One region of the Caldibacillus sp. 210928-DFI.2.18 genome, then DNA from elsewhere that is predicted to be linked to it. Evidence: riboswitches for the same ligand, from Rfam matches in the RefSeq annotation. Region 1 holds a riboswitch; each other region holds the start of a gene.
The links. A riboswitch is a leader RNA that binds a small molecule or an ion and turns the genes downstream of it on or off. The one in region 1 is predicted to bind S-adenosylmethionine.

Region 1 (3,705 bases):
TGAAAATTCAGTTATGTGTAGGACCCAATATGAAGTTCACCTTCACCATCAACATTAAAAAAGCAATTGGAAAACAATAAAACGCCATCGTAGGCGTTTTATTTGTGGCATCAGTGGGATAAAAAACCCCACCGATGGAAGTTTCACTTTACTGTTATTTCTTCTTAGTTGTTTTTAACAATTTTTCCTCTTTACTGTTACCGCCGTAATCGGGCAATTGTCCGGCATGGGTTTCGTGATATTTTGATCCGGAGTCATTATGATTGTGATCGTCCTTTACCAAAAGACTCACCTCCATCTATCTTTGTTGTTCATCCTAAATAGAGAATAAACAGTCATTCCTAAAAAGCTTTCGCCAATTGTTGGGCTTTTTCGACTGCTTTTTCTACAATTTCATCGGCTTTTTCCGGGTTATGGTCCATCCCTTCAACAAATAGTTGATGAAAGTCGGTCACACCTAAAAAGGTAAAAATCGTTTTCACATATTGGCTGGCCGGGTCTGAACCATTATATACTCCTCCGTTTGCTTGAATATGTAGGACTTTTTTTCCTTTCACAATACCGACCGATCCGGTTTCCGTATACTTAAATGTTTTCCCGGCCACGGTAATACAGTCAATCCAAGCTTTTAATCGTGTCGGTATACTTAAGTTCCACAACGGGTTCGCAATAATAATTTTATCTTGTTGCAGAAATTCTTCCGTATATGAATTGAACATATTTACCCTCTGCTGTTGGGAATCAGATAACGAATCAAAAGGTTTTCCTTGATTCAAATCATTCCATGCATTAAGCAGGTCTCGGTCAATCTCAGGGACGTTTACGTGATATAAATTCATATCTTCAATCTTATGGTCCGGGTGTATCTCTTTATAAGCGTTAAGGAAGGCATCGGTTACTTTCATAGACCGAGAAACTTCTTGATTTAGCGGGTGTGCCCTGACAATTAAAACATTTACCATTATTTTTTCTCCTCTCGAAACCAATCTATCTTTTTCACTTGATATTAGTAGTATAAGCGCAATGTTCATTTTTATCAAAAGTTTTTGCAACGAAATAATGGGTGAAAATTAGGAATATTATTAGGAAAAATTTGGTTTGAACTATTTGCCCGGTTTCTAACCGACTTTGACTGAACAAGATTGGAATAGACGAATGGCCAAAAAAAGACAAAAATATTTTATGAAGTTTTCATTTTTTTATTGATTATTTTATCAAAATTCGTTAAAGTAAGAGTAATTTATATTAGAAAAAGTAAATGGATGATTCTTATCAAGAGAAGTGGAGGGACTGGCCCGATGAAGCTTCAGCAACCGGATACCTATGGGTACCACGGTGCTAAATCCAACGTGCTTTCTTTTCGGCACGAAAGATAAGAAGAAGATTAGATAAAAAAGTCTTCTTCTTTGGAAGGCTTTTTTCTATTGGGGGGAACACAATGGGATTAATACAAGATCTTGAAAAGCAAATTTTGATAGCGGACGGCGCTATGGGAACACTGTTGTATTCATACGGGATTGATCGTTGTTTTGAAGAACTAAATGTATCAAATCCGCAAGAAATTGAACGGATTCATCGGGAGTATATTGAAGCGGGAGCCAAGATCATTCAAACCAATACATATGGAGCAAATCGGATCAAACTTGCCCGTTACGGATTGGAAAACGAAGTACAAGAAATTAACGCAAAAGCAGTTGAAATCGCAAAAAAAACGGTAAAGACAAGCGGTAAGCCGGTTTATGTTCTCGGTACAATCGGCGGGATCCGGACTTTCCAAAAAGCAATTTTTTCAACAAATGATATTTTACAAAGCTTCGAGGAACAATTGGACATATTACTGAAAGAACAAGTTGACGGAATTTTATTAGAAACCTATTATGATTTAGATGAATTAAAAGCGGTTCTCGAAGTAGCAAGAAAGAAAACAGATTTACCGATAATGGCAAATGTTTCTTTACATGAAAAGGGTGTATTGCAAAGCGGGACTCCTTTGGCGGAAGGTTTCAACCAACTTATTGATCTTGGCGCAAATATCGTTGGACTGAATTGTCGGCTCGGACCATACCATATGATTCAATCATTTGAGGAGATCCCTATACCAAATGGTGCATTTTTATCTGTTTATCCAAATGGAAGTTTGCCAAGAATGGAAGATGGACAATTAGTATATGAGTCGGATGAACAATACTTTTATGAAGCAGCGATTCAATTCGTAAAAGAAGGGGTCCGTTTATTGGGAGGATGTTGCGGCACAAGACCCGAACATATTAGGGCAATGGCTGAGGCGGTGAAAAATCTTTCTCCGGTCACTGAGAAAAAAGTTATTAAAGAAAAACCAACCATTCAATTAACACAAATTCAACAAGTTCATGAACCGTCTCTGGTTGATATCGTAAAAAGTAGAAGATCCGTTATTGTTGAATTTGATCCGCCTAAAACATTGCCGATGAGTCAATTTTTATCAGGGGTTAGCGCGTTAAAAAACGCAAAGATTGACGCAATTACACTTGCGGATAATTCTTTGGCATCACCGCGGATTAGTAATGTTGCTTGTGCTCAAATTGTGAAGAATCGTTATCATCTCCGCCCGATTGTTCATTTAACTTGCCGGGACCGGAATTTAATCGGTATTCAATCACATTTAATGGGATTACATGCGTTAGGTATCCATGACATTTTAGCATTAACCGGTGATCCGACAAAAATTGGTGATTTTCCCGGAGCTTCATCGGTTTTTGATTTGACTTCATTTGACTTAATTCGGTTAATTAAGCAATTTAATGAAGGTTTATCCTATTCCGGAACATCTTTAGGAGAAAAAACAAATTTCACAGTAGCGGCTGCTTTTAACCCTCATGTAAAAATTATTGAAAAATCAGTTGCTAGATTAGAAAAGAAAATTCACTCCGGTGCCGATTATTTTATTACACAACCGGTTTATTCCGAAGAGTTGATTATGAATATCTATGACGCAACGAAACATTTAGATGTTCCGATTTATATCGGGATTATGCCGTTAACGAGCACTCGCAATGCGGAATTCATTCATAATGAAGTACCCGGAATTAAACTGCCTGATTCCGTTCGTGAACAAATGAAAAAGGTAGGAAATGATAAAGAACAAGGGAAGCGGGAAGGGATTGCGATTGCGAAACATTTGATTGATGTCGCCTTTGATCTCTTTCACGGCATTTATCTGATTACCCCGTTTTTAAATTATCAAATGTCTGTTGAACTCATCAATTACATTCATGAAAAAGAACAGATGAAAGTAGAAAGGGAGATTACCAGTGTATAAGTTGAACAGACAGTTGGAAAAAAAGATTCTCATCCTGGATGGAGCAATGGGAACAATGATTCAGCAAAAAGAACTTTCCATAGAGGACTTCGGGGGAGAGGAATACGATGGCTGTAATGAGTACTTGAATATAACGGCTCCGCTCGTGATAAAAAGTATTCATGAAGCTTATTTAGAAGCGGGTGCGGATATAATCGAAACAAATACATTCGGCGGAACCCCGCTTGTTCTTGATGAGTACGGGCTTGGTCATTTAAGTTTTGAAATTAATAAAATAGGTGCGGAATTGGCTGTACAGGCGGTAAAAAAATATTCTACAGAACAATGGCCCCGTTTTGTAGCGGGTTCAATGGGTCCGACAACAAAAACGTTATCCGTGACCGGTGGTGCCACCTTTTATCAATTAG
Region 2 (3,705 bases), on a different contig from region 1:
GTTTTTATCTGTTGATAGCGTTGTTTTACCGGTACCGGATAAGCCAAAGAACAGTGCAACATCCCCGTCATCCCCGACATTGGCAGAGCAATGCATAGAGAAAATATCTTGCTCGGGAAGCAAATAGTTCATAATTGTAAAAATTGATTTTTTCATTTCACCGGCATATTCTGTTCCACCAATCAGAACAACCTTCTCTTCAAAAGAAATAATAATAAATGTTTCCGATCTAACGCCATCAATGACCGGATCAGCTTTGAAATCCGGTGCAAAAATAACTGTAAATTGACTTTGGTGATTTTTCAATTCTTCTTCGGTTGGGCGGATAAACAACTGATGGGCAAATAAATTATGCCATGCATATTCGGTTATCACCTGGATTGGCAGTTGATATAATTTGTCTGCGCCGGCAAATCCTTTAAACACGTACAGTTCTTTCTTGTGTTTTAAATAATGCAAAACTTTATGATACAATCTGTTAAATACTTCTTTTGAGATTGGTTGGTTGACACTGCCCCAATCGATTTTATTCAGCACAGAGTTTTCTTGAACAATATATTTATCTTTCGGTGATCTCCCCGTATACTTCCCGGTTGTTACACTGATTGCACCTTTGTCAGTTAGTAAGCCTTCTTTATTGTTAATAATTTTTTCCATTAACTGTGGAACGGATAATTGTACTAAAATATTATTTCCATTTACTAATTCATACAGACTGTTTACCGTACTTACCATTTTCATTAGTAAACCTTCCCCTTTGTTATTTTCTCATATCCTTCGAAAATAGTATAACATATATATTTTATTAGTCTATACTATTCAAAGAAAAAAATTGCTCCATTTTTTATTCATTTTTAAGCTCATTTTTCTAATTTAGATAACGGAATTGAATTGGTTTTCTAAAAAACTTTTTTAATCTCTGTTTAAAACAATTGACATATTTCTCATATCATGTATGATTTATCTATAACGGATACTCTTATCCCGAGATGGTGGAGGGACAGGCCCGAGGAAACCCGGCAACCTACTTCTTGCAAGTAAGGTGCTAACCGATGCAAGGTGATTCCTTGAACGATAAGAGTGAAAGGAAGACGTGCGCAACCTTTCCTCATGGGAAGGTGTTTTTTTTTGCTAATAGGAAAGTAGAAATTTTTCAATTTCTACTTTCCTAGCGCATAAGTACAACTACGGCTCTGCTTTCGCCTAAAGGCTCGGCAGTCGCCGAGTTTTCTTTAGATTTTTGTATAATTATATCTCCAATTTGAATGGGGAATGCTTATTAATATAATAAAGCAGATGTTTTAAAAACGTTCCGATGTTGATCCTGGGCATTGGCTTGTATCCGTTTCAAATAAAAAGCTGGCTTTTGCTTATATAAAATGAATGCCAGCGCGATTTTAAGGAGGAAAATTATGGGGACACGACATCTATTTACTTCAGAGTCGGTAACGGAAGGACATCCGGATAAAATTTGCGATCAAATATCAGATGCGATTCTGGATGCGATTTTAAGCGAAGATCCGAATGCCCGTGTTGCTGCGGAAACATCCATTACAACCGGGTTAGTGCTTGTATTTGGAGAAATTTCTACAACTTCTTATGTTGATATTCCAAAAATAGTACGGGATACGGTTCGGGAAATTGGTTATACGCGGGCAAAATATGGGTTTGATGCAGAGACCTGTGGCGTATTGACAGCCATCGATGAACAATCACCGGATATTGCGATGGGCGTTAACCAAGCTTTGGAAGCGCGCGAAGGCTTGATGACTGATGATGAAATCGAAGCAATCGGTGCCGGTGACCAAGGGTTGATGTTTGGTTTTGCCTGCAATGAAACGAGTGAGTTGATGCCGCTTCCGATATCATTAGCGCATCGGCTGGCACGGAGGCTTGCTGAAGTTAGAAAAGAAGAAATTATTCCATATTTGCGTCCGGACGGGAAAACTCAAGTAACTGTAGAATATGATGAAAATGGCAAACCGGTTCGAATCGATACAATTGTTATTTCAACACAACACCACCCGGAAGTAAATTTGGATCAGATAAAAAAGGATATTCATGAATTCGTTATTAAAAAGGTTGTTCCAAACGAGTTTATTGATGATAAAACGAAATTTTTTATTAATCCGACTGGCCGTTTTGTTGTCGGTGGACCACAAGGTGATGCCGGGTTAACGGGGAGAAAAATCATTGTCGATACATATGGGGGTTATGCTCATCATGGTGGCGGTGCGTTCTCCGGAAAAGACCCGACGAAAGTGGATCGTTCCGCTTCTTATGCAGCTCGTTATGTGGCGAAAAATATTGTTGCAGCCGGACTTGCCGATAAATGTGAAGTACAGCTTGCTTATGCGATTGGGGTTGCCCAACCGGTTTCAATTTCTATTGATACATTCGGGACGGGGCAAGTTGATGAAGCAGTTTTAGTTGATTTGGTCCGTAAACATTTTGACTTAAGACCGGCCGGAATTATCAAAATGCTTGATTTACGCAGACCGATTTATAAACAAACAGCGGCATACGGACATTTTGGTCGGACGGATATAAACTTGCCGTGGGAAAGAACGGATAAAGCTGAGTTATTGAAAAAAGCAGCAATGAGATAACTATTGTGGCGAACTTCTAATAGCGAATCATTTAAAATATTGATTTATCAAGTTTTTTAAACAAGAAAGGGGCATCCAAAAGTCGAAAAAATGACTTTCTGGACAGCCCCTTTCTTGAGTTATAAAGTCCATGGGAGAAGTTAAATCCTAATAAAGAGATTTTAGAAATTGATTTTAGATTTGTATAACTATGGTTTGCTACTCATTGTATTTCTTTAAATAGTAATTCCCGATAGGCCTCGGGCGACTTTACAATATCGGCCAGTGTATACTTATCCAAAACATGAAGATACGCCTGTAAAGCTTCTCTTAATATATGAGAAAGTCCGCAAACCGGAGTAATGACACAAGCATTCGGGGTGTCGGGATTAAAACAATCAACTAAATAAAAACCATCTTCTGTTTGCCGGACAAGTTTACCGATATTGATGTCGCCGGGTAGAAGGGCCAAACGAAAACCCCCGTTTCTTCCCCGTACGGTTTCAATAATTCCAAGCTTTCCTAAGTGATGAACCACTTTCATTAAATGATTTTTTGAAATACCATAGGCATCTGAAATTTCCTGAATATTGCAAAGTCTATCTGTTTCAAGTGAAGCTAAATAGATCAATGTTCGTAAAGAATAATCTGTATAAGAAGTCAGTTTCATTATCATCACCAATCATAGATTTTGCATGGATAGATTATTATCACTACGGCTATCTCAATTATACTACATTTATTATTTTAACGGGCAGGAAGATCCCCATCTCAATATTTTCGAGTTTATAAAGAAGGTAGGGGATGAACTGTTCGCATACGTCCGTTTGGTTCAATACTGATCATGAGTGGGGAATGGAGAAAATCCAACTGATAACAGCAAGGTTAGGCCATAAAAAATTATAGTCAACGAGCAAAATAGGTAGGAGAGGGGATACCCACATATATCCGATTTGTTCAACTGACAATCAATTCTTCCACTGATTAAAGTACCAGTTTATTAATTGTGAACGTTTTTTAAAAGATGTATTTTAAATATTGTTTTAAAGAGAGAATTATTTTAGATTAAAGATGTATTTAATTTACATGTTAAAGGAGATGGAAACAGTGTTATCTG
Region 3 (3,705 bases), on a different contig from region 1:
TATCCGCTCATCCGATCAAGTAAAAATTTGCGGATTACTTTGTGGTATTTTTTCTATATAATGATTTCAGATGGCTTGAACAGATAAGGTGATGTATTTATGAATAAAAAAGGTTGGTTAATATACAACGGTGGTTTAATTTCTAAAAAATTTTTGGAAATCAACCACATGTATATATCCGCAGCAGCAAAAAAAGGAATCGAATTACAACCGGTTAAAAACAACGAGATATATAGTTTTGTCCTGGATAATTCTTTGCATGTAAAAAAGGATGGTTTGTTTCAGCCTGATTTTATCCTATTTTTAGATAAAGATATCCGACTGGCCAAACAATTGGAAGGATTAGGTTATCAACTTTTTAATAATGCAAATGCCATTGAAATATGTGATGATAAAATCGCTACATTTCAAACATTGGCAAATAAACGAATACGAATGCCGAAAACGTTATTTTCACCAATGATGTTTCCCGGTACGATAGATCCAAATGACCAATTTATTGATCGAGTGGAAAAGGAATTTGATTATCCGATTGTTATAAAGGAAGCATACGGTTCGTTTGGGGATCAAGTTTATTTAGTGAAAAACCGGGAAGAATTGGTCGTCAAAAGGCACCAGCTGCTATACCGGCCTCACCTTTACCAACAATTTATTTCATCCAGTACCGGAAAAGATGCCCGGTTGTATGTGGTTGGGGATCAAGTTGTAGCTTCCATGCTCAGACTAAATGAAAAAGATTTTCGTGCGAATGTAACAAATGGCGGGATGATGCAAAAGTTCGATCCCCCGCAAGCTTTTAAGGAGTTGGCCATAAAGGCATCACAAGCGGTGGGAGCGGATTTTTCCGGTGTTGATCTTTTATTTGGTGATAATGATGAACCGATAATCTGTGAAGTGAATTCCAATGCCCATATAAAAAATGTGTTTGATTGCACCGGTATCGACGTGTCGGAATATATTTTTGATTACATATTGGAGAGAATTGGTTATGCATAGTGGTTTACTGATTTACGGACGGGAAGATTATAAGAAAAATCAATGGTTTGCGGATCAATTCGTCGCAAGGGCACAGGAACAGGGGTTAACGATTGACCTTGTTTTGACGGATGAACTTTTCCTTGGAATTGATGAACAATTTTACGCAGCAGCTAGAAGAAAGCGATTAGCGACACCGGATTTTGTTATTAATCGGAGCCGGAATAGTATCATTGCAACGCATTTTGAAAAGATGGGGTGCCGAGTGTTTAATTCGGCTTTTATAACAGAAATTTGTAATCATAAAGGGAAAACCCATCAATTTATCAACTCACATGGCATTAAATCTGTGAAAACTTGGATTGGAAACCGGCATGATTTTTGTGTTGAGCAGTTTGACGGTGATTTTCCGCTCATTTTAAAATCAGTTGCCGGACACGGAGGAAGAGAAGTATTTTTCATTGCTAACGAAAAGGAATTGACAGAAAAACTAGCCGCATTTTCCGGTGACGAGTTTATTTTGCAGGAAGTTTGTACAAATCCCGGCGTTGACATTCGTGTGTTTGTTATGGGAAACGAAATTTTGGCAGCTGTCAAAAGATATTCCGAAAAAAGCTTTAAAGCAAATTTTTCTTTAGGTGGGAAGGTTGAACCGTATTCACTGAGTGACGATGAAAAGAGATTGGTTAAGAAAATCGCACAACTTGCACAGTTTGATTTTGTCGGGATTGATTTTATTTTAGATGAAGAGGGACGTTTTTTATTTAATGAAATAGAAGATGTGGTCGGTTCAAGAGTTTTGTATAAATGTTATGATATGGACGTTGTCGGCAAGTACTTAGCCTATATAGAAAAGAGTCAAAAAGGGAAATAGGTCATATTTTCAAAAAACTTATTGACTTTTAAAATAACACAGTTTAAACTTAATTCATACTAAAATTATAGGAAAAGATGATATTCTTATCAAGAGAGGTGGAGGGACCGGCCCGAAGAAACCTCGGCAACAGGTTTAAAAACACTGTGCCAACTCCTGCAGACAAATGTCTGGAAGATAAGAAGGAATATGATTAAATCTATCCCTTCTTATTTATCAAAATGAAGAAGGGATTTTTTTAGGGGTGAAATGATGATTGAACAGCGGATTTTATATGATAACTTTACAGATGATCCTTTCAAGAATCAACGGTTTACAGATGAAACAAAAGGGGCGTTGCCTGTTTTACAATGGGCATATGAGACATATGGAAATTCCGTTGTTTACGCCTGTAGCTTTGGGGCAGAGGGAATTGTCTTAGTGGATCTGATTGCAAAAGTTCAACCGGAAGCAACGATTGTTTTTCTCGATACCGGCGTTCATTTTAAGGAAACATATGAATTGATTGAAAAAGTAAAAATCAAATACCCGAGTTTAAATATTCAACTAAAAAAACCGAAGCTGACTTTGGAGGAACAAGCAAAAAAGTACGGACAGGAGTTGTGGAAAACAGAGCCTGATTTATGTTGTTTTTTGCGAAAAATAAGGCCGTTGGAAGAAGTTTTGTATGGAGTCCCGGCTTGGATTTCCGGACTTCGCAGGGAACAGTCTCCAAGCAGAAAGAATACAGATTTTGTCAATAAGGACGAAAGATTTAAATCTATTAAAATTTGTCCATTAATATACTGGACTTGGGAAGATGTTTGGTCATATATCCGTCAAAATGAGTTGCCATATAATATTTTACATGATCAAGGATACCCGAGCATTGGTTGTGAGCCGTGCACATTGCCGGTTACAGATCCAAATAATCAACGTGCCGGAAGATGGGCCGGTTTTAATAAAATAGAATGCGGTCTACATACCCCGGCGAATTGAGGACCGGTTCATTGAAACAAAATGGGAATCAAATTGGGACTAAATTAATTTGTTGGAAAATTGGGAAACCAGAATTAAAGATCCGGTTCTTTGAAACAAAATGGGGAACCGAATGGAGGACCGATTGGATTTGTTGCAAAATTGAAAAATCCAAATAAAGACCCGGTTCATTTGTCGCAAAGTTGGATAATCATAATTTAAAAACATACTATTTTAATATGAATACTGTTTTATAGATTGTAACATAAGAAATGATGAGGTGAAACGTTTTGCAATTTAACGTGAATAACAGCCCATTTAATGAAGAACAACGAGAATATTTGAACAGGTTAATCCCGACATTAACCGAAGCACAAAAAATATGGTTGTGCGGGTTCCTGTCCTTCCCGTTCATTGCCGGGCATGAACAAAGCGTGCAAGTTGATCAAACAGCTGCCCCGAAAATGGAACAATCCATTCAAACTCGTGAAGTAACCGTACTGTTTGGTTCTGAAACGGGCAATGGGCAATCGTTGGCAAGTACGATTGTTGAAAAATTACAAGCAAAACAATTACCGGTGCAATCATTTTCGATGGACGACTTTAAACCGCAAAATTTGAAGAAAGTTCAAGATTTATTAATCATCACGAGTACCCATGGGGAAGGGGAGCCCCCGGAAAATGCCCGGTCTTTTTATGAATTTTTACATAGTAAGCGGGCACCAAAATTAGAAAATGTCCGATTTTCTGTGCTTGCATTAGGTGACGAGTCATACGAATTTTTCTGTCAAACCGGGAAGGACTTTGACAAACGTTTGGAAGAATTAGGAGGAGAACGGCTCTATCCAAGGGTTGATTGTGATGTTGATTTTGAGGATCCGGCAGAACAATGGATGAGC
Region 4 (3,705 bases), on a different contig from region 1:
CAACCGTTCGAGCCGCTACAGTTCCCGCTCCAACCGCTCGCTCTGCTATTTCGAGTGCCTGTGCAAGATCAGCAACCAAATCCTCACAATCTTCCAATCCTACCGAAAGTCGTAACAAACCGTCAGTAATCCCGCGTTTTTCCCGTTCTTCTTGGTCCATCGCCGCATGGGACATCGTCGCCGGGTAAGAAAGAATCGATTCGACCGCTCCTAAGCTAACAGCAAATACCGGGATTTCAAGGTTCTCCACAAAAGCCTTGGCAATGTCTTTGTTAGGCAATCTGAATGACAATACAGCTCCGGCACTATCCGCCTGCCCCAAATGAATTTCATGTCCCGCATGTGTGGCAAGTCCCGGGTAAAACACTTCTTCCACGAGCGGATGATTTTGCAAAAACTCAGCAATTACCTGTGCTGATTCTGAAGACTGTTTCATCCGCACGCTCAAAGTTTTCATGCCCCTGAGCAAAGCCCAACAATCCGGAATCCCTAAAACGGCACCAAATGAATTTTGAATAAAATACAATTGATCAGCCAATGCTTTATCTTTTACCACCGCCAAGCCTGCAACAACATCACTATGCCCGGCTAAAAATTTTGTGGCACTGTGTAAGACAATGTCCGCACCTAATTCAAGCGGCCTTTGATGAAGGGGTGTCATGAATGTATTGTCGATATATACAAGACAATTGTGGGCTTTTGCTAATTTGACAACACCTCTAATATCTGTAATATGGAGTAACGGATTGGACGGGGTTTCCACATAGACAACTTTCGTATTGGGCCGAAAAGCGCCGGCCACTGCATCTAAATCCGTCATATCAACAAAAGTATGTTGAATTTGAAATTTCGTTAGTACTTTTGTGACCATGCGAAACGTTCCGCCATACACATCTTCGGAAATGATGACATGATCCCCGGATGATAGCAGCATGAAGGCAGAGGAAATAGCGGCCATTCCGGATGCAAAGGCAAAACCTTGAACACCGCCTTCCAGTTCGGCAATGGTATCTTCCAACACTTTTCGGGTTGGATTTCCTGAACGGGTATAGTCAAAAGGACCAAACGAATCGAATTGTTCTTGATGAAAAGTGGAAGAATAGTAGACAGGTGGATTTACTGCTCCTGTTTTGCCATCAATATAACGATCTTGGGAAATTAGTTTTGTTTCAAATCCATAATTTTTTTTGTTCATCGTTCACTTGCCCCCTTACGTAATGCCACCAATGCATTTTCCAAATCCGCCTTCAAATCTTCAATATGTTCAATACCGACCGAAAACCGTAATAAGCGATTATCGACACCGTTTTTTATCCGGGTTTGTAGCGGAATATCGGCATGGGTTTGGGTAGCCGGATAGGTAATAAAACTTTCAACCCCACCGAGACTTTCGGCAAAGGTAATCAATTTCAAACTTCTTAAAAAGGGGTCAACCCATTCTTCTTTTGCCAATCGAAACGACACCATGCCACCTCTATTTGGGTAGAGAACATCGGTCACTTCAGGTCTGTTATTTAAAAATTCGACTACCTGTTTTGCATTGTTTTGATGTGCTTCCATACGTAAAGCTAAGGTTTTTAAGCCGCGAATTAACAGCCAACTGTCAAGAGGGGATAAAACCGCGCCGGCCGCATTATGATTTGTCGCAAGCTGTTCACAAATTTCCTGTCCCTTTGCAACAACAAATCCGGCCAGGACATCATTATGACCGCCAATATATTTTGTCGCACTATGAATGACAATGTCGGCCCCATCCACAATCGGTTTTTGCAAATAGGGGGTTAGAAAGGTGTTATCCACAATGAAAAGCAAGTGATGTTTTTTGGCAATGTGGGCAACTTTTTCAATATCTGTTTCAATCATTAACGGATTTGTTGGTGTTTCTATGTAAATCGCTTTTGTTTTTTCTGTGATTGCATCTTCCAACCCGTTGTAATCATTCACTTTCACATAGCTGGTTTTGATTCCATACGATTTTTCGTATTGATTGAACAATCGGTAAGTTCCGCCGTATAGGTCATTAAAGCTAAGAAGTTCATCATCTTTTTGAAAAAGGGAGAGGACGAGCTGAATAGCCGCCATCCCCGAACTACAGGCAAAAGCCTGATCTCCTTCTTCTAATTTTGCAAAACTCTCCTCTAATAAGGCACGTGTTGGATTTTTTGTCCGTGTATAATCATACCCTGTGGATAAACCAATTCCTTCATGACGATAGGCTGTGGATAAATAGATGGGTGGATTAACAGCCCCGGTTGTATGTTCACTTCGATTTCCGATTTGTACTAATTTTGTTTGAATATGTTGATTTGCCAAGCTTGATTCCTCCTCGTATCCCTACATTTTTGGAAAATAAAAAGGACTTCTATAAGAAGAAGCCCCGATGATTGTAAAGTTTCTTCTTATCTTTCAGGTATTTCACCTGCTGGAATTAGCACCGTGGTCAAAAAATGACTGGTTGCTGAGGCGTCATCGGGCCAGTCCCTCAACCTCTCTTGATAAGATTGCAATATTCAGTTCCATAAATGATTTTATTTATTCTAATTTACAATAACTTTTTAAAATAATCAAGGGAAAAATCATAGCATGCACATAATTTATATGGGAATAGTTCATTAATAATATACGTATCTATAGGAAACCAACGTGGCGGCCCTTATGGACAGAATGGTGCTCCTTTGTTAAAAAACTGTCTAATAGACTGCCCCTTATGGACAGTTTCATACTCGTTTTTTGGAAAAAAGTCCAATAGAACGGCTATCATGGACAGTTTGAAGCGCATATTCCACAAAAGTGTCTAATAAAGTAAGTTTTATGGACAGAATGGTGCTCCTTTTTTAAAAAATATCCAATAAACCGACCCTCATGGACAGTTTGGCGCATCTCTAAATTTACCGTTTATGAAAGTACAAACTTTTCTAAAGCATAGGCCACGCCATCATCATCATTCGTTTTTGTTTCAAAATTCGCATGACTTTTTACAAAATCAGTGGCATTCCCCATAGCAATGCTTGTTCCGGCAGCTTTGAACATCGATAAGTCATTCAGATTATCCCCGATTGCGACAGTATCTGCTTGTGGAATTTGAAAGTAATTTGCGAGGAAAAGAAGGGCATTTCCTTTACTTACCTGTTTATTTCCTACCTCAACGGTTAAATGGCTGCCGTTTGTGATTGAAATATCATCACGTTCAGAAAGCCGCTGTTGCAAATGATTTAGTTTTTTCTCATCCAAACTGACAGTATACATTTTATACGGATCTAACATTGAAAAATTTAGCTCACTAAAATCTGAGACAGTTAATAAATGATTTTGGTCATTTTGAACTTGAACCATTTGTTCAACCATTGGTCCGAAAACAGGGTCATCTTTTAACCGATTCAGTTCCGCATACAAATATTCTTTTCGTGTTTTATCAATGAAAATACCTTTATTTGTATAAATTTCATAATATAATTGAAAATCATTAAATATGTCCATAATTTTTTTCAATATATGTACAGGGATTGTTAGTGTTTGTAAGATTTTGTTATGAAAAACAACAGCTCCGTTTCCGGCAATAATAGGTGCTTCGAGGTTTATCTTTTTTATAATTTCTTGAATATCGTGTAAGGCGCGGCCTGAACAAAAGGTAACGATATGACCCTGTCTTTGAGCTTTTAAAATAGCATGACAATTGTTTTCGCTGATTGTATGATTGTTAGAAAA

Region 2: linked by a shared signal. The riboswitch ahead of metK (methionine adenosyltransferase) and the one ahead of LIZ98_RS10750 (bifunctional homocysteine S-methyltransferase/methylenetetrahydrofolate reductase) in region 1 are both predicted to bind S-adenosylmethionine.
Region 3: linked by a shared signal. The riboswitch ahead of LIZ98_RS01705 (phosphoadenylyl-sulfate reductase) and the one ahead of LIZ98_RS10750 (bifunctional homocysteine S-methyltransferase/methylenetetrahydrofolate reductase) in region 1 are both predicted to bind S-adenosylmethionine.
Region 4: linked by a shared signal. The riboswitch ahead of LIZ98_RS05815 (methionine biosynthesis PLP-dependent protein) and the one ahead of LIZ98_RS10750 (bifunctional homocysteine S-methyltransferase/methylenetetrahydrofolate reductase) in region 1 are both predicted to bind S-adenosylmethionine.

What each region holds. Positions count from the first base shown of each region.
Region 1 covers NZ_JAJCHL010000046.1:17,499-21,203, forward strand. The annotation lists gene LIZ98_RS10740 (cation diffusion facilitator family transporter) at 1-58, shown strand, start outside; gene LIZ98_RS17985 (hypothetical protein) at 155-283, opposite strand; gene LIZ98_RS10745 (FMN-dependent NADH-azoreductase) at 342-962, opposite strand; SAM riboswitch class I at 1,267-1,379, shown strand; gene LIZ98_RS10750 (bifunctional homocysteine S-methyltransferase/methylenetetrahydrofolate reductase) at 1,439-3,298, shown strand; gene metH (methionine synthase) at 3,291-3,705, shown strand, end outside.
Region 2 covers NZ_JAJCHL010000014.1:28,292-31,996, forward strand. The annotation lists gene pckA (phosphoenolpyruvate carboxykinase (ATP)) at 1-735, opposite strand, end outside; SAM riboswitch class I at 977-1,081, shown strand; gene metK (methionine adenosyltransferase) at 1,413-2,609, shown strand; gene LIZ98_RS05120 (Rrf2 family transcriptional regulator) at 2,812-3,258, opposite strand; gene hmpA (NO-inducible flavohemoprotein) at 3,696-3,705, shown strand, end outside.
Region 3 covers NZ_JAJCHL010000003.1:53,092-56,796, reverse strand. The annotation lists gene LIZ98_RS01715 (ATP-grasp domain-containing protein) at 100-996, shown strand; gene LIZ98_RS01710 (ATP-grasp domain-containing protein) at 989-1,849, shown strand; SAM riboswitch class I at 1,933-2,033, shown strand; gene LIZ98_RS01705 (phosphoadenylyl-sulfate reductase) at 2,102-2,827, shown strand; gene LIZ98_RS01700 (assimilatory sulfite reductase (NADPH) flavoprotein subunit) at 3,097-3,705, shown strand, end outside.
Region 4 covers NZ_JAJCHL010000017.1:37,635-41,339, reverse strand. The annotation lists gene metC (cystathionine beta-lyase) at 1-1,195, opposite strand, end outside; gene LIZ98_RS05815 (methionine biosynthesis PLP-dependent protein) at 1,192-2,313, opposite strand; SAM riboswitch class I at 2,397-2,502, opposite strand; gene LIZ98_RS05810 (Cof-type HAD-IIB family hydrolase) at 2,896-3,705, opposite strand, start outside.